2 regions of the Pusillimonas sp. NJUB218 genome follow, and region 2 is predicted to be linked to the other one. Evidence: predicted binding sites of a transcription regulator. Region 2 holds the regulator's gene; the other holds the start of a gene.

What was found. Region 2 encodes HrcA, which represses chaperone genes, less so after heat shock. Its sites were predicted from a motif close to TTAGCACTCNNNNNNNNNGAGTGCTAA; they were not measured.
Positions count from the first base shown of each region.
Region 1: rpoH (RNA polymerase sigma factor RpoH) is a predicted target of HrcA. The motif match lies at 6,398-6,424, and genes of this name have one in related genera.

Region 1 covers NZ_NQMK01000001.1:103,956-113,033, forward strand. The annotation lists gene CHR62_RS00490 (indolepyruvate ferredoxin oxidoreductase subunit alpha) at 1-2,116, opposite strand, end outside; gene CHR62_RS00495 (MarR family winged helix-turn-helix transcriptional regulator) at 2,304-2,780, shown strand; gene CHR62_RS00500 (FAD:protein FMN transferase) at 2,826-3,803, opposite strand; gene CHR62_RS00505 (DUF4198 domain-containing protein) at 3,809-4,609, opposite strand; gene CHR62_RS00510 (DUF2271 domain-containing protein) at 4,641-5,171, opposite strand; gene CHR62_RS00515 (PepSY-associated TM helix domain-containing protein) at 5,276-5,950, opposite strand; gene rpoH (RNA polymerase sigma factor RpoH) at 6,467-7,351, shown strand; gene CHR62_RS00525 (diguanylate cyclase domain-containing protein) at 7,709-9,078, opposite strand, start outside.
Region 2 covers NZ_NQMK01000004.1:176,657-185,734, forward strand. The annotation lists gene recN (DNA repair protein RecN) at 1-1,289, opposite strand, end outside; gene CHR62_RS07275 (NAD kinase) at 1,293-2,192, opposite strand; gene hrcA (heat-inducible transcriptional repressor HrcA) at 2,316-3,326, shown strand; gene hemH (ferrochelatase) at 3,350-4,411, shown strand; gene grpE (nucleotide exchange factor GrpE) at 4,555-5,118, shown strand; gene dnaK (molecular chaperone DnaK) at 5,218-7,143, shown strand; gene dnaJ (molecular chaperone DnaJ) at 7,246-8,379, shown strand; gene CHR62_RS07305 (pitrilysin family protein) at 8,507-9,078, opposite strand, start outside.

The DNA of each region.
Region 1 (9,078 bases), on a different contig from region 2:
CCCGATAGAACGAAGGGCACAGTACGGCGGCGTGCGACACTTCGCCGCAGTTACCGCAACCGACACAGCTGTTGTCGATGTAAGCGACTGGATCTTCTTTCAGCGGATCACCGCTGTCTTTGATGGTTAGCGACGGGCAGCCCGACAAGCGGATGCAGGCGTGGTCGCCGGTGCAGACGTCGGAATCGACACCAAAGCGCTCTTTGACCATGCGCTTGCCTTCTTTGACGGCCTTGTTGAACTGCGGCTTGATGCGGCGTTGCTTGTTCAGCATGCACTCGGACTGCAGAATAAGTACTTTAGGGCCGGTGACTTCGGTGGTAAGCGCTTCTTCGAGCGTGTCGCGAACGCGCGCTACGTCGTAGGTGCGCTCAATGACCTTGACCCATTTGACGCCGACGCCCTTGACAGCTTCGATGATGGGGTTGTTGGTGGCACGGTTGGGGTTTTCGGCGCGTGACGACAAGATGTCTTGTCCGCCGGTCGCGGCCGAGTAGTAGTTGTCGATCAAGATGATGACGCCGTCGTATTTGTTGAATACGGCGTTACCAATACCCGACGACAAACCGTTATGCCAGAAGCCGCCGTCGCCCATCATCGAGATGGAACGCTTGGAGGATTTGACGTTGAACGCCGCCGTACTGGCCGTGCCCAGCCCGTAACCCATCGTGGTAGAGCCCAGGTTGAAAGGCGGCAAAATCGAGAACAGGTGGCAGCCGATGTCACAGGCGATGTGGTGTTCGCCCAGCTTCTCTTGGGTCAGCGACAGCGCGGCAAAAATCGGGCGCTCGGGGCAGCCCGTACAGAAGCCGGCGGGCCGTAGCGGCACGATCTCGGCCATGTCTTTCGACATACGCTGGAACGAGATGGGCTGCTCTTTGATCACGGGTTTCGGGCGCGTGACTTCGGCCACTTCCATGGCGGCATTGCCGTTAGCGGCTGCTGCGGGCGCCTGGGTGGGCTCGACGTCGATGACAGGCAGCAGTTCGGGGCGCTGGGCGGCCAAAAACTTTTGCAGGCCGTCGCGCATGACGGCAGTGGTGTATTCGCCCGCCAGTTGCAGTACGTCTTTACCCGACAAAATGGTGTCGATGCCCGCATGGCGCAAGATCATGTTCATGCCTTGCTCGATGTAGTTGGGCTGGCCTTCTTCAAACAGCAAGACAGCTTTTTTGTCTTTACAGAATTCGGTGACTTCGTCGTCGATCATGGGGTACGTGACGTTCATCACGTACAGCGGGATGCGGCTGTTGCCGAAGTTGTCGGCCAGGCCCAGCAGTTGCAGGGCGCGAATGACGCCGTTGTAAAGGCCGCCTTGCAAAATAATGCCGAGGTCTTCGACGTCGCCGTCGAAGTGTTCGTTCAGTTTGTTGTCTTTAATGAACTTGACCGCCGCTGGCCAGCGTTGTTTGATTTTTTCGTGCTCGTGCACGTAGGCTGCCGGTGGCAGCACAATGCGCGACAAGTCGCGTTTGGGGTTGGCCAACGCTTCGGCCAGTGTAAATTTGGGACGCTGGTTGTCTTTGGCAATGAAGCGGCCGTGAACGTGACAGCCACGGATACGCAATTGCAAAATGACCGGAGTGTTGCTGGCTTCCGACAACTGGAACCCGTGTTCGACGAAGTTGACCATGCTGTCGAGGTTGGGGCGGGGGTCGAGCAGCCACAGCTGCGATTTCATGGCAAACGCGTGGGTGCGCTCTTGCATGATCGAAGAGCCTTCACCGTAGTCTTCGCCCACAATGACCAGAGCGCCGCCGGTAACACCGCCCGAGGCCAGGTTGGCCAGCGCGTCAGAGGCGACGTTGGTGCCTACTGTCGATTTCCAGGTGACCGCACCCCGGATGGGGTAGTTGACCGAGGCGGCCAGCGTCGCAGCGGCTGTGGCTTCAGAGGCACTGGTTTCAAAGTGCACGCCCAGTTCTTCCAGGATGTCTTGCGCGTCGGCAAGCACATCCATAAGGTGGGAAATAGGCGAGCCCTGGTAACCGCCGACGTAACCTACGCCCGATTGCAACAGGCCTTTGGTCACGGCCAAAATGCCTTCGCCGCGGAATTCTTCGCCAGCGCCGATGCGAAGCTGCTGGACTTCTTTCTTGAATGAACGTTCTGCCATGGTGGTGTCCTTTACTTGAAGACGGTTGCGCGGATGCGACGTGCCTTCAAAAAAACATGAAAATTCATGTATTGGCAATATTTAATAAAAAAATCAGTCGTTTGAGTATCAGGGTAAACCATTAGTCGTCTTGACGTAGGGGTTTCGCTGGCATACGATTTTCCCCTTTTCCGAATTGTTGTCTCTTATGAATAAAGGTGCTCAGGTGGCTGATGTCAACGCCCCAAAGGCCGGGCCTAAAGAGCCTGTGCGTTTCGTGCACCGATATCTGGCTTCGGTGCTGGCGTTGGCCAGCCATAATATTTCTGCCGAATTTCATGTTGAAGTACGCAAAGCCGGGCTGACGGTAACCGAATGGCGCATTTTGGGCAGTTTGTTTGAGGCCGAAGGCGAAACGGTGGGCGATTTGGCCCGTTTGGCCATTACCAAGCAACCCACGCTTAGCAAGGTGCTGCCTCGTCTGGAAGCCCAAGGGCTGGTAACCCTCGAAACGTCGCGTGTCGACCGCCGCCAGACGGTGGTGCGCATTACCCCCAAGGGTACGCTACTTATCAGTAGTTTGTGCGATAAAGCCATGGCGCATCAGCAGCGCGTGCTGGCCAAGCTGGGCCCCGATTACGCCGACCGGATGGTCGGTTTGCTGCGGGCCATTATTACCGACTAGGCTTATTGAGGCGATGCGGGCTGCTTAGCGGCGCTGCGCGCGATGCTAAAAGCTCAGCCCTGCTTTCTGGGCGAAGGCCGCAGACCAATTCACTTTGAAGTCGGTGGATGCCCGCTCAACGAATAACGCTGCGAGCCCGTATTCTTGGGCCATTTTTGGCCCGGCGTCGGGCCCCAGGCAAAGCAGTGCGGTTGCCCAGGCGTCGGCCAATACGCATTGTTTGTGTATGACGGTGACGGCGGCCAGCGCGTGTTGCAAGGGTTGGCCGGTGCGCGCGTCCAGCGTGTGGGCGTAACGTTTGCCCTCGTGTTCAAAGTGGCGCCTGTAGTCGCCCGACGTGGCTACCGCTTCGTTGCTCAGGACAAGCGGCAAGTGTATTTCGTCGATACCGACTTGCCAGGGTTTGCCGTCGGGGTTGGTGCCGCGCGCCTTCAGCTCTCCGCCCAGTTCCACCAGGTAGTGGGTATAGCCGTGTTCGTCCAGCGTGCGCGCCATGACGTCTACGCCGTAGCCCTTGGCAATAGACGATAGGTCAAACTGCAACCCGCCGGGCTGCCAGACGCCGCGGTGCTCGGGGTTCAGTGCAGTTTTGCGCCAGCCGCTGCGCAGCAGGGCATCGCGTAGCGCTGCCGGCGCCGGGGGCCGGGTACAGGGGCCGGCCGGTCCAAAGCCCCACAGGTTTACCAGCTCATTCAGGGTAGGGTCGTAGGCGCCTTGCGTGGCTTGCGCCACCTGCAGGGCGGCTTCCATCACTGTGTAGAACTCGGGTTCTATCTGATACCAGCCGGGCTCGGCACGGTTCAGCCGGCTGATGGTACTGCCGGTGTCCCAGGTGCTCATTTGGTCGACGATGTTGTCGAGCGCGGCCTGCAAGGCGGCTTGTATTGCGCTAGGTAAAGCCGGAGCCGGATGTCTTCCGACAAGGCTTGTGCCTGTGGGGCGCAAGGCGGGGTTGTGCGGACCGATGTCCACCGCCCACGTCGTCCCCATGCTGTTACCCTGCAGGCGTATCCAGTCGCTCATAGGCGTTACTGCGGCAAGACCTCGAGTGTGGCTGTGTAAGACAAGTTGCGTGTTTTCGCTTGTTTTACGCTGGTCTTGTCATCGCTGTGTTCGATGTGCAACCAGTATTGGCCAGCTTGCGGCCAGGTCACTTCGATTTCGCCGTCTGCATTTGTCTTGGCGATGATTTCTTCAACCTGGTTGCGGTAACGCTGGGCGCCACGCACGACCTCGACATCGATGTTTTGGGCGGGTTGGCCGTCGAGCAATACGACGAAGCTTGCCTTTTCGCCCGCGTACAAATCGTTCGGATGGGTTAGCGGGCGCAGGCTCAGGCCCTGATCATCGGCTTTAATGGTCGTGGGTTTGTCGCGAGTGACAAAAGTTTCGATGCGGCCATGGCGCTGCGTGACACGCAGATCTTCGGCGTTCTGTGGTACTTCGGTTGCAAACTTCTCGGGCGTGCCCATCCAGCGTTTGTTCTTGCCGTCTTCTTTCCAGAAGGCGACCAGGCCTGCGTTGACAATGGCCAGCTGATACGTGCCGGGTTCCGTCAGTTCTACGTCAAAGCCGCTGCGCATTTGGCCCGTAAAGGTGTTTTGGGCCTGTACAGGCTTGCCGCTGGGGCTGGTGATGTTCAGGTTGCTTAGTTGCAATGGGCGGTAGTTGACATGAAATTTGTCGTTGCTGACGGCGGCGTCGACGGTAACCCACGCCTTGTCGCCCGACAGTACGGTAGACGAAGGCAACAGCCAGAAGTCGTGGGCGTTAGCGGCAGGGGCTGTCAGGGTGGCCGCCAGCAGCGACAGGGCAAGCAATTTCTTCATAAGACGGTCTCTTCCAAAGTGTGAAATGCAGTTAGGGGTTGGCGTGTAAAGTGACAGCGCCCAGTTCGTGTTTGCCTTCAGTGGCCTGGTGCTGCGTTGCTGCGGGCGGCCACGCTAGCGGCAGGCGAACTAGCTCGCGTCCGCCCTTTTCGCGTGAAGCTTCGACAACAATGTCGTATTGGCCGGCGGGCAGGTCTTTGAGTGCGGCGGCATTGGCGGGTACGCTGATTTTGTGATCGCCGACCGGGCGTGTTGCCCCTGTCACGGCGTCGTCTGGTTCGCCTTGGGTACGGCCGCTGACACGCCACCATTGGCGCAGGTCTTTCAGCCATTTCTTGCCTTCACCGTCGGCCTTCTTGTTTTCGTACCACACTGCAATGTCGCGTACGACTTTGCGATTTTCGCCCTCTAGCCAAACCGCTACGTAGGGTCGGTGGTATTCGGCGGTGTCAATTTTTGGCAGGTTGATGTTCAGTGCCAGGTCGGCCGCCACGCTGTGCCCGCCCATCAGCGAAGTCAGCAAAATAGCGGTGGTGGCGGCGGTTTTAACTGGAAGGGCCATGGTTACGGTCTCTGGTTCAGGGTCTGTGGGTTTGCGTTGGGTCGGTTTAGACGGCGTTGATGGTTTTATGTTCTAGGGGACGTAAAGCACTCGTGGACTCGTCGTCAGTGGACGAGAAGCAGCATCAGCAGCGCGGGAATCACAACGCCGGCGCTGGTAATGGGCCAGGTCATCGGGCGGTTCTTGCCGTGGATCTTCAGCAGGACCAAGCCGGTAATGGCGAAGACCAGGCAGGCAACGGCCAGTATGTCAATAAACCAGCGCCATGCGACTCCGCTATGACGTCCTTTATGCAAGTCGTTCAGGTAGGCGATCGCGCCGCGATGTATACGTTCGTACTCGAGTTCGCCGGTGGCCAGGTCAATGGCCAGCCAGGCATCGCCGCCAGGCTCGGGCAGAGATACATACACTTCGTCAGCGGACACTTCGGCCGGTCGCCCAGCAATACGAATGCCCAGGGCCTGGTCAAACCAGTTCTCGAGGTTGGTGGGCAGCACAGGGTGGCTGGTGTGCTGCGTTTTGGATGCCGATGCGTCGCCGTTAGTGACGGTATTGGCCCACGACTGAATATTGGCGTGGATGTCGTTGGGCAGTGCAAGTTGGCGTTGGGTCGTTTCGGCGTTGCCCTCGAACAGCGAAGTGTTGTTCAGCGTGACCCCGGTAATCGAAAACAGAATCAGGCCCGCCAGGCTGATAGCGGCGCTTACCCAATGCCACTGATGCATTGTTTTCATCCAGGTGTTCTTGTTGCGAGGCTTGCTGCGGGCGACGGCGTTCATTTAATTCAAAACAGGCGCTCGGGGCGCAATGGGTGGGTTCAGATGGCGAAATGTGACTGTTTTAATGCAAGGCAATACCCTGCGTTTGACCTGTTAGATCGACTGGCGCCGATTATATATTAAATAAGAATGGTTATCATCATTATTATTGTTATTGAGTCTGGTGGCTTGCGGTGCAGATTGTGGGGCGGGGCTGATCCATACTGGGGCGTTCTAGCGCTCTCGGCAGTGCATTCGGTGTTCAGATGCCGTCTGCACCCTATGGGGGCACTGCGGTCTGTGATGTGGCACAGATATTGCTTTATGTATTTCACGAAGTCTTCAAACTTCGTGCGTAGTATGGCTAATGAGAGAGAGCCTCGCGCTCACACAGCCGCTTCGGCGCGCTGTGTGAGCGCTTTTTTTTTGAACTTTCTGCTCCGACCGCTGGTCATATTGGTAACGCTCTTAGCACTCGGCCGCACAGAGTGCTAATATAAAAGTTACCTATTTCAAGGATCAGGACTGCACACGAAAATGACGAACCCATCGCAATCTTTGGCACTGTCTAATACAGCATTAACAGCGGCCATCTCGAACCCCGGTGCATTAGGCACTATCGAGGCCTATATTGCAGCGGTTAATCGTTTGCCCGTGCTTTCTGCCGAGCAAGAAACTGAACTGGGCAAGCGTTTGCGCGATGCCGCAGATCTCGACGCTGCTCGCGAACTCATCTTGTCGCATCTGCGTCTGGTCGTATCGGTTTCGCGCCAGTACCTGGGCTATGGTCTGGCGCATGCCGACCTTATCCAGGAAGGCAATATCGGCCTCATGAAGGCCGTCAAGCGTTTCGACCCCGACCGCGGTGTGCGGCTGGTGTCGTTTGCTGTGCACTGGATCAAAGCCGAAATTCACGAATACATCGTGCGCAACTGGCGTATGGTCAAAATCGCCACCACTAAGGCTCAGCGCAAGCTGTTCTTTAATTTGCGCAGAATGCGCCCCGACGGCCAAACGCTCGATCCGGCGCAGGTCGATGCCATTGCGCGCGAACTCAACGTACGTCCCGAAGACGTCAGCGAGATGGAAGTCCGTCTGACGGGGCGCGAACTGGCCCTCGAAGCGCCTCAAGACGACGAAGATGCTTTTGCCCCTGTCTCGTACTTGTCTGACGACGGCATGCAAGAGCCCTCCAACGTGCTAGAGCGCCGCGCGAGCGATGCGCTGCAAGGCCCCGGGCTGGGCAAGGCCCTGGAAATGCTCGACGCACGTTCCCGGCGCATTGTCGAGGCTCGTTGGTTGCAAGACGAGGGTGGCGCCACCCTGCACGAGCTGGCTGCCGAATACGGCGTATCGGCCGAGCGCATCCGCCAGATCGAGGCAGCAGCATTCAAAAAAATGCGCGCAGCGCTCACGGTTTAAGCTAACTGGCGGGTGCTTGATCGCCTTGCGGGCGGGTGCTTTTAAGTGTCAGGCGTCGCGTCGAGCCAGATCAGGCTTAATTAGTCGCCCTGGCGTTGGCAGCAGGGCAGATACAAAAAAATACATTTTCATCAGGTATTTGACTGAACCAAATGCCGGTCGTAAGGCCTAAACCTTATAAGACATCGTTGACATTCACCTCGTTGTGTCCGGTGTCTTGTGACCGCTTCTGCTTCTCTCAATCCCCTCCCTTCTGAAGCGGGTTTTTTAGTGGGACGCCAACCTCGGCGTCCCCTTTTTTATGTCCGCAGCCTGCGATGGTCAGGCTCTTGTTAATGGCGCGTAAGCCCGAAAAAATTACGCGCGCCAAGCCCTAGAGACGGTCTTGTCTTTGTAAACCACATAGTTATTTCGGCCGTTGTGCTTTGCGGCATACAACGCCTGGTCTGCGCGTTTCAGCAGGTCGTCGGCGTCGACGGGTGCGCTGCCATCAAAATAGGCTATGCCAATGCTCGCCGATACACTGACTGTCGCTTGGCCCAGGGTTATGGGTGTGCGAAGGGACTCTAAAATTTTGTCGAAGATAGTCGTCCCGTTGGGGCGTCGCAAGATGAGTGTGAATTCGTCTCCGCCCAGGCGAGCGACGGTGTCTTCGGCACGGACCAATGTTTGCAGCCGATGCGCTATTTCGATCAGTAAGTGATCGCCTGCGTCGTGACCATGCTGGTCGTTGACGGGTTTGAACCCATCAAGATCGAGCATGCATACGGCCAGTGTTTCGTTGGTGCGTTGTGCCTGGGCGACGGCTTGGTGCAGTCTGTCGACCAACAGCCGACGGTTCGGGATGCCGGTTAATGCATCATAAAAACCCATGCGCTCCAGCTCTTGCTCGTGATGCTTGAGCACGGTGATGTCCTGGATATAACCATGCCATGTAATGCTGCCATCGTCGTGTCGCGTGGGGGTCGAGCTGCCCTTTACCCAGATTTCGCCCTTGGTGGGGTGGTTGTACCGATAGGTTGCCGTCCATGTGTTCAGCGTAGCGGCCGAGTTTTCAATGAACTGCGTCAACTGCGGATAGTCGTCAGGGTGAACACGGTTGTAGACCCTATTGGCATCTTCTGACAATTGGGCGTAGGTGTAGCCGTACACATCGGCAATTTGGGGTGAGGCATAGGTAAATCGGCTAGCGCCATCGGCATCCAGTCGGAACTGATACAACGCGCCGGGTACGTTCTCGGCCAGCTCGCCCAGCCGTTGCCACAGGGCGCTGCGCTCTTGCTCGGCCAAAATGCGCTGGGCGTTAAGACGCTGTTCGGCTGCCCTGGCCGCAAGTAGCTGGCGGTGTAGCCACGCCAGGCGTGTCGTTTGCAGCGCTAAGGCAATCACTACCGCACTTAGCGTACCGACCAGCAGAAGGTTTTGCTGAATGAACTCAACGGGCGTCACCGACGGCGCCTGGTCGAAGGGGGGGAGCCGCAGCGTGACCATGGCGTCCTCGACGGCACTGTAGTCCCGCGGAATGGTGAAGCCATAGATACCGGCCTTGACCGCGACCGGGTCACCGGGTTCGATGGCCAGCAAGGCCGCCAACACACGCCGACTGGTGTCGCGGTCGATGTGCGGTAACGCAGCAATGGCCCATTCTGGGTAAAGCGTTGTTGACGTTACAAAAGGGAAGTTGGGCCATTTGATGGGCTCCAGTACTTCAAGCTGTGCAACGTCGG
Region 2 (9,078 bases):
AGTTCGCCGCCTGAGGCCACCTTGGCCAGCGGGCGAGGCTGTGTGCCGGTGTGGGCCGCCACCAAAAATTCAATGGTTTCGTTGCCGTTAGGGCCAGATGCACAAGGGGTGATGGCCACATCGAAGCGCCCGCCGGCCATGGCTAGCGTTTGCATGGCTTGAGTGACGGCGGGTGCCATGAGGCTGGCAGCCTTTTTTCGTGCGGCTGTCAATTGTGCCGCCCATGTCGTGTAGTGGTCGTGCGCTGCCTGGGCTTTGGCTTCGAGTGCTGCCAGGTCGATGCCAGCTTGTGTTTCGTGTAGCCGTTCACGCAAGCGTGTGGCCAAGGCGGGGATCTCGTCGGGTTCGACGCGGAATTTGCGAGCGGCGTCGAAGATGGCCGACATTCGCGCCTCGGCTTGCTGCAGGGCGTCGGGGTCGAGGTCGAGCTTGCTGATGTAGCTGTTCAGGTCGGATATGGCCTCGGCAGTCGCGATGCGAGCCGATTCGAGTGTGTCGCAAATTACGGCGAGTTGTGCGTCATGGCGAAGCATGCCTTGCAGCCGATGCGCTGCGGTGTTCAGGATGTGATGCGCGCCGGCGGTGTCGTCGTCTAATGCGCTTAAAGCCTGTGTGGCGTTTTCAAGTAACGATTGGGCGTGAGCCAGGCGGTTGTGTTCAGCCGAGAGGGCGTCCCATTCGCCGTCGGCCAGGCTTAGCTGTTCAAGCTCGTTGACTTGCCATTCGAGCCGGTTTTGTTCTTCTTGAAGTGTGTCGGTATGTGCGCGCGCATTGTCGAGCTGTTTGGTCAGTGTTTGCCAGGCCTGCCAAGCTTGCGCCACATTTTGGACTAGATCGGTGTGGCGGCCTTGCGTGTCGAGTAGTTCGCGCTGGCTACCGGGTTTGAGCAGGCTTTGGTGGGCGTGCTGGCCATGGATATCGACCAACTGTTCGCTTAGTTCGCGTAATTGGCCCAGCGTGGCGGGCACCCCGTTAATGTAGGCGCGGCTTTTGCCTTGCTGGTCGATTACGCGACGAAGCACCAGCGTATCGTCGGTATCAAGGTCGTGTTCGGTCAGCCAGCCGACCAGGTTGTCGGGCACGTTAAATACCGCGCTGATGTCGGCCTTGTCGGCGCCATCGCGAATAAAAGCGGTGTCGGCACGCGCGCCCAGCACCAGCGACAGGGCGTCGATAAGAATTGACTTGCCAGCGCCTGTCTCGCCTGAAAACACTGTGAAACCCGAGTCGAATTGGATTTCGGAGTGCTCGACAATGACGAAATCGGTAAGGCTCAGGGATCGCAACATGGTTTATTCGGTCTCGTCTGACAGGGTGGGCATTTGGTTCCAGAGCAATTTGCGCCGCAACGTCGAGAAAAAGCTGTAACCGGTTGGGTGAACGAAGCGTATGGTATCTTGCGCGCGCCGCACTTCGATGCGGTCGCCGGCTTGGCATTCGGACCAGGTTTGCATGTCGAAGTGAACGCTGGCACCTGATTCGACGCGGCTGAGCGATGTGATGGTGATGCTGAGTACGCCGCTGTCGGGGATGACGATGGGTCGGTTTGACAATGTTTGCGGTGCGACCGGTACCAGCAGCATGGTGCGCAGTTGCGGGTGCAAAATGGGGCCGTTGGCCGACAGCGCGTAAGCGGTCGAGCCCGTCGGGGTAGAGATGATCAGGCCGTCGGCGCGTTGGTTGTACATCAGGTTGCCATCGAGCTCGACGCCCAGTTCGATCATGCCGCCGCGGCCGGCGCGATTGATGACGACGTCGTTCAGGGCAACCCCCGAAAACATGATCTGGTCGCCGCGCATGACGCGGCCTTCAAGTAAGATGCGCTCTTCGATATTGAAGTTGCCTTCGATGACGCGTGTTAAAGCGGCGGCTGCCGACTGCAGCGGGATGTCGGTAATAAACCCGAGCCGTCCGTGGTTGATGCCGATAAGCGGTACATGGGCCCGCGCCAGCATGCGGGCTGCGCCCAGCATGGTGCCGTCGCCGCCCATAATAACGGCCAGGTCGGCCTGGCCGCCGATTTCGGCGTACGACGCGACAGCGTATTCGGTGACTCCGGTATTAACGGCAGTATCGGTTTCGACAAGAACGCGGCACCCTGCTTTTTCGAGGGTCGCGGCCAGTTCGCGCAGCGGGGCGTCAAGTCCGCTGTCCTGGTAGCGCCCGACCAACGCTACAGTTTTGAAATGCATTGTGCCGATACCTTGTTTATGATGTTTGGGTTCAGATAAATTTATTATATGTTCCACAAGCGTTTGTTGTTGTACCCGGAACGACAACTTTGTCTTCCGGAGGCGTAAGGTTTAAACATGGACATGGACGACAGAGCCAAAGCCCTGCTCAAGGCACTCATCGAGCGTTATATTGCCGATGGTCAACCCGTGGGGTCGCGCACACTTTCAAAAATGTTCGAGCTGTCCCCGGCCACCATTCGTAATGTCATGGCCGACCTCGAAGAGCTGGGGCTTATCCATAGCCCGCATACGTCGGCCGGGCGGGTGCCAACCCCGCGAGGCTACCGTCTGTTTGTCGATCGTCTGCTGGCGACGCAACGCTTCGAGGTTTTGCAACCCAGCCAGATACGCGAGATGTTGCCGGCATCCGAGCCGACACGAGCCGTTAATGCTGCGGCGAATTTGTTGTCTAACCTTACCCGCTTTGCCGGTGTGGTGCTGGCCCCAAAGCGCTCGCAAGTATTTCGGCAAATCGAATTCATCCGTCTTTCCGACAAGCGCGTTCTGCTGATCATCGTGACACCGGACGGTGACGTACAAAACCGCATTTTGTTTGTTCAGCGCGATTACCTCGACCAAGAGCTGACCGAAGCCAGTAATTTCTTTAATGCGCATTTTGCAGGCCGGTCGTTTTATGAAGTCCGCGAGGCCATTACCAACGAGTTGTCATCGCTTAAAGAAGATATTTCGCGTCTGATGCAACAGGCGGTTGAGGCGGGTACGGCGTCTGACGGCAGTGATGACGGCGTGGTGATTTCCGGCGAAAGCAAATTACTCGATATTTCCGACATCGCGTCAGACATGGATCGCTTGCGTCGCATGTTTGCACTTTTCGAGAAAAAAACCGATCTGTTGCAGTTGCTCGATGTCTCCAGCCGCGCGCATGGTGTGCAAATTTATATCGGCGGCGATTCACAGCTTGTCCCGCTAGAAGACGTCTCGGTTATTACAGCACCCTATGGTATCGACGGTAAAATCGTCGGCACTCTGGGTGTGATCGGGCCTACCCGTATGGCCTACGATCGCGTCATTCCCATCGTCGACATCACGGCGCGCCTGCTCTCAAACGCGCTTAGCCACAACACGTCCTGACCCCGATTCTTTCAAGGCCTTTCATGTCCAGTTTTTTGCCGTCTCGTTATCTGCCCGAAACGCCCGATCCTCATGGCCTTGATCCGAACCCGCCGGCGCGCGCCGAGGGCCCCGTCGGCGTTCTGCTGGTCAATCTGGGTACGCCCGATGCACCGACAGCGCCCGCTATCCGCCGGTATTTGTCCGAGTTTCTGTCCGACCCGCGCGTCATCGAAATTCCGCAATGGATCTGGCAATTTATTTTGCAGGGCATTATTTTGCGTATCCGGCCCCGTAAGCTGGTGCCGCGTTATGCCGGTATTTGGCTCGAAAACGGCTCACCGCTTACGGTGTACAGCCAGGCGCAGGCCGACCGCGTGCAAGACCTGTTAACCGAGCAGGGGCACGACGTGCACGTGGTCCTGGCTATGCGCTACGGCAACCCTTCCGTGGCGCAGGGTATCGAAGCCCTGCGAGCGAAAGGGTGCGAGCGCATCCTGACGGTGCCCATGTATCCGCAGTATGCAGCCAGTACTACCGCCACCGCGGTTGATGCGGTGTGCACTTATGCAGCGCGCTTGCGTAATCAGCCCGAACTGCGGTTTGTGAAACGTTACCCGACTTTGCCCGCCTATATTAAAGCCATGGCCGACAAGGTTCGCGCACTGTGGCAATCGCAAGGTAAGCCCGAGCGTCTGTTGTTGAGTTTTCATGGTTTGCCCCAGCGCACTATTAATCAGGGTGATCCTTATCATCGCGACTGCATGGACACGGCAGCAGCGCTGCGTGAATGTCTGGGCGAAGACGGCCATTTGGTGCATGTGTCGTTTCAAAGCCGGTTTGGCGCCGAGAAATGGTTGCAGCCCTATACCGAGCCCACCCTCAAAGCCTGGGCTGAACAAGGGGTGCGCCGGGTCGATGTCATGTGTCCGGGTTTTCTGGCCGATTGTCTCGAGACGCTCGAGGAAATCCAGGTGGAGTGTCAAGAGGCGTTTTTACATGCAGGCGGCGAACAGTTCCGTTATATCGAATGCCTCAACGATGACGAAACCTGGGCGCGCGGCCTGACCGGCCTGGTCAAGCAGCATCTGCAGGGCTGGTTGTAAAAGGGGCGGTCGCCGGCACATGGCTAACCCTCGGCGGGGCTAATCGCCTGCGCACTTTGTACACAGCTATTTCTGGTCTTGAAATGGGGGCGAGTGCCCCCATTTGCATTGAATTGAATCACTTGAAGTGGAGAGCTTTAACTATGTCGACGAACCAGCAGCCCCTTGATCCCAAAGACGAAAATCCGGCAACGGACACTTCCGAGCAGCTCGAGTCGAACGAGCCTCTAGGCGCCGAGGGTGCAGACCATGATCTGGCCGCTTTGCTCGAGGCCGCTCAGGCCCAGGTCGCCCAATACCACGATGAGCTTTTGCGCGCCAAAGCCGAGGTCGAAAATATTCGCCGCCGTGCACAGGATGACGTTGCCAAGGCTCGCAAGTTCGGCACCGAGTCGTTTGCCGAGAGCCTGGTGCCTGTCAAAGACAGCCTTGAGGCCGCGCTTGCATTGCCTGACCAAACGCCCGATGCCTGGCGTGCAGGTGTCGAGGCCACACTTAAGCAACTGGTGTCCGCGTTCGAGCGTAACCTCATGAAAGATGTAGCGCCGGTTCCTGGCGACAAATTCGACCCCAACGTGCATCAAGCCATTTCGTCGATTCCGTCCGACTTCCCCGAAGGGAGCATTGTGCAAACCCTCCAGAAGGGGTACACCATTGCCGACCGCGTCTTGCGGCCTGCGTTGGTTACGGTGTCTTCCGGCAAGTAAAAAAAATCGGGGCGTCGCCTTGAAAAGGTGTTATCAGGCCCCAATTACTCGACATCAAGCTGATTTTTACTAATTTCGAATTTTTCAGGGCTATATATTATGGGCAAGATTATTGGCATCGACCTGGGTACCACCAACAGCTGCGTGGCAGTCATGGATGGCGGCAAGGTCAAAATCATCGAAAACGCTGAAGGCGCCCGTACCACGCCTTCTATCGTGGCTTACATGCAAGACGGCGAGATTCTGGTGGGTGCACCCGCCAAGCGCCAGGCAGTCACCAACCCTGCCAACACGCTTTACGCCGTCAAACGTCTGATCGGCCGTAAGTTTGAAGAAAAAGCCGTACAAAAAGACATCGACCTGATGCCTTACAAGATCGTCAAAGCCGACAACGGCGATGCATGGGTTGAGGCGCAAGGCAAGAAGCTCGCGCCACCTCAGGTGTCGGCCGACGTGCTGCGCAAAATGAAGAAAACCGCCGAAGATTACCTTGGCGAAGAGGTGACCGAAGCCGTTATTACAGTGCCGGCTTACTTCAACGACAGCCAGCGCCAGGCGACCAAAGACGCCGGCCGTATTGCCGGTCTTGAAGTCAAGCGCATTATCAACGAGCCGACCGCCGCTGCACTGGCGTTTGGTATGGACAAAACGGAAAAGGGCGACCGCAAGATTGCGGTTTACGACCTTGGCGGTGGTACGTTCGACGTATCTATCATCGAAATCGCTGACATCGATGGCGAGAAGCAGTTCGAAGTGTTGTCGACCAACGGCGACACCTTCCTGGGCGGTGAGGACTTCGACCAGCGCATTATCGACTACATCATCGACGAGTTCAAAAAAGAAAGCGGCGTTGATCTGTCCAAAGATGTGCTTGCGCTTCAGCGCCTCAAAGAAGCTGCTGAAAAGGCAAAAATCGAACTGTCCTCGACTCAGCAAACCGAAATCAACCTGCCGTACATCACGGCCGACGCTTCTGGTCCTAAGCACCTGGCGCTTAAAATCTCGCGCTCCAAGCTCGAGGCTTTGGTTGAAGAGCTGATCGAACGTACCATCGATCCTTGCCGTATCGCCATCAAAGATGCCGGCGTCAAGGTATCTGAAATCGACGACGTTATTTTGGTCGGCGGTATGACCCGCATGCCCAAAGTGCAGGAAAAGGTCAAAGAGTTCTTCGGCCGCGACCCACGTAAAGATGTCAACCCCGACGAAGCCGTTGCTGCAGGCGCTGCCATTCAGGGTTCGGTGTTGTCTGGTGATCGTAAAGACGTTCTGCTGCTCGACGTTACCCCGCTGTCCCTGGGTATCGAAACCCTGGGCGGCGTGATGACCAAGATGATCAACAAGAACACGACGATTCCTACCCGGTTCTCGCAAGTGTTCTCGACCGCTGACGACAACCAGCCGGCGGTGACCATCAAGGTTTTCCAGGGCGAACGTGAAATTGCTGCCGGTAACAAGGCGCTGGGCGAATTCAACCTCGAGGGCATTCCGCCCGCACCGCGTGGTGTGCCTCAGGTCGAGGTTACCTTCGACATCGACGCCAACGGTATTTTGCATGTGTCTGCCAAAGACAAGGGCACAGGCAAAGAGAACAAAATCACCATCAAGGCCAATTCTGGTCTGAGCGATGAAGAAGTCGAGCGTATGGTGAAGGACGCCGAGGCGCATGCCGAAGAAGACCATCGTATTGCAGAGCTGGCCATTGCCCGCAACCAGGCCGAAAGCCTGATTCACTCGACACGCAAATCGCTTGAAGAGTACGGCAGCCAGCTTGATGACGCCGAGAAGCAGGCTATTGAAACCGCCATTAAAGATCTCGAAGAGGTCTTGAAAGACGGTGACAAGGAAGCTATCGACGCCAAAGTCGAGGCCTTGACGACGGCAGCTCAAAAACTGGGTGAGAAGATGTACGCCGACATGCAGGCTAAGGCCGCAGCTCAAGGTGGCGCCGAAGGGGCCACCGATAAGCCGGCCGACGACGATGTCGTCGACGCAGACTTCAAAGAAGTCAAGCGCGATCAATAAGGTCAATTCTTATTGATTAAGGCCCGGTTTCTGGTGTTTGCCGGAAATCGGGCATTCTTATTCATGTACAAGATACGCGTCGTGCGACGCACTTAGAAAATTATGGCAAAACGCGACTTTTACGAAGTTCTGGGCGTAGGCAAGAACGCGACTGATGACGAACTGAAAAAGGCTTATCGCAAACTCGCGATGAAGTACCACCCTGACCGTAATCCGGACAGCAAAGAAGCCGAGGAAAAGTTCAAAGAGGTCAAAGAAGCCTACGAAATCCTGAGTGACGAAGGGAAGCGATCCGCCTACGATCGCTTTGGCCATGCCGGTGTTGACCCGAATGCAGCCGGCGGCGGTGGCATGGGCGGCATGGGTGGCGCCGGCTTTGCCGATGCGTTCGGCGATATCTTTGGCGAAATTTTCGGTGGCGGCGGTGGTGGCCGTCGTGGCGGCCCGCAAGTGTATCGGGGCGCCGACCTTAAATACACGCTCGATATCACGCTCGAACAGGCCGCCAACGGTTTTGATACTGAAATCCGGGTGCCTAGCTGGGAAAATTGCGAAACCTGCAAAGGCTCGGGCGCCAAGCCGGGTACCAAGCCGCAAACCTGCCACACCTGTGGCGGCAACGGGGCCGTGCGCATGCAGCAGGGCTTTTTCAGTGTCCAGCAAACCTGCCCGACATGCCATGGCAGCGGCCAGGAAATCACAGACCCTTGCGTGGCTTGCGACGGCGTGGGTCGTATTCGTAAAAATAAAACCCTGCAGGTCAAGATCCCGGCGGGTATCGATGACGGCATGCGTATTCGTTCGGCCGGCAACGGTGAACCCGGCGTCAATGGTGGCCCACCCGGTGATCTTTACGTCGAAATCCACCTTAAGCCGCACGCTATATTCCAGCGCGATGGCGAAGACCTGCACTGCGAGCTGACGCTGCCCTTCACCACGGCGGCATTGGGTGGCGAAATGGAAGTACCCACGCTGTCGGGCAAAGGCTCAATTTCCATTCCCGAAGGCACGCAAACGGGTAAAACCTTCCGTTTGCGCGGCAAGGGGGTTAAAGGGGTCCGGTCCAGCTACCCGGGTGATTTGTATTGCCACATCGTGGTCGAAACCCCGGTTCGTCTGAACGAAGAGCAAAAGAAAATTTTGCGTCAATTCGAAGCCTCGTTGTCGCAGGGGGGAGAAAAGCATTCACCCAAAAGCGACTCGTGGAAAGACAGGGTGAAAAGCTTCTTTAGCTGAAAGTCGGTAACACTACCGCGCGTATAGGCCAAAAAAATGCCCGGGAATACCCGGGCATTTTTTGTTTGGTAACTTGCAACATCAAAGACCATGCTTTGCGCGTTGATGTTGCCTGAAAATGCGCAAACTATGGTTTGTTTTTGTCGAAGTCGCCGGCCAGTGCGTTGCTGAACGCATCGGGCTTAAGGTACGTGCGTAGCGCCGCATTGACGTCTTTAGCCGTCATTTTTGATAGCAAGTCGTCGATCTGAGCTGACCAGGCGAAACTGCGCCCTTCTTGCATGTAGTTGATCCACACGGCGGCCAGTACCTCGTCGTTGCTGCGGTTAAGTCGACGAAGGTTCATCAAGGCCTGAACGGCTTCCTTGACCTCTTCATCGGAGAACCCCGAATTGAGGGCCTTGTTCAGTTCGTCGTTCAGTGCTGCCCGGAAACGATCGCGGTTTTCGGGTGCCAGAATAGCCGACATGGACCATTCGCCCGACGGCTCGTAGGCCGACGCGTTGACGCCTGACCCGACGCTGTAAGAGATCCCTTCGGTGACACGAATGCGCTCCCAGAGTCGTGAGCGACTGGACCCGCCCAATAGGTAATTGGCGACGTACAGCGCCTGGAACTCGGGGTTGTCGTCACGCAATTTGAGCGGCAACGAGGCGATGTAAACCGCATTGGCCTTGTCGGGGGTGTTGATCGTGAATG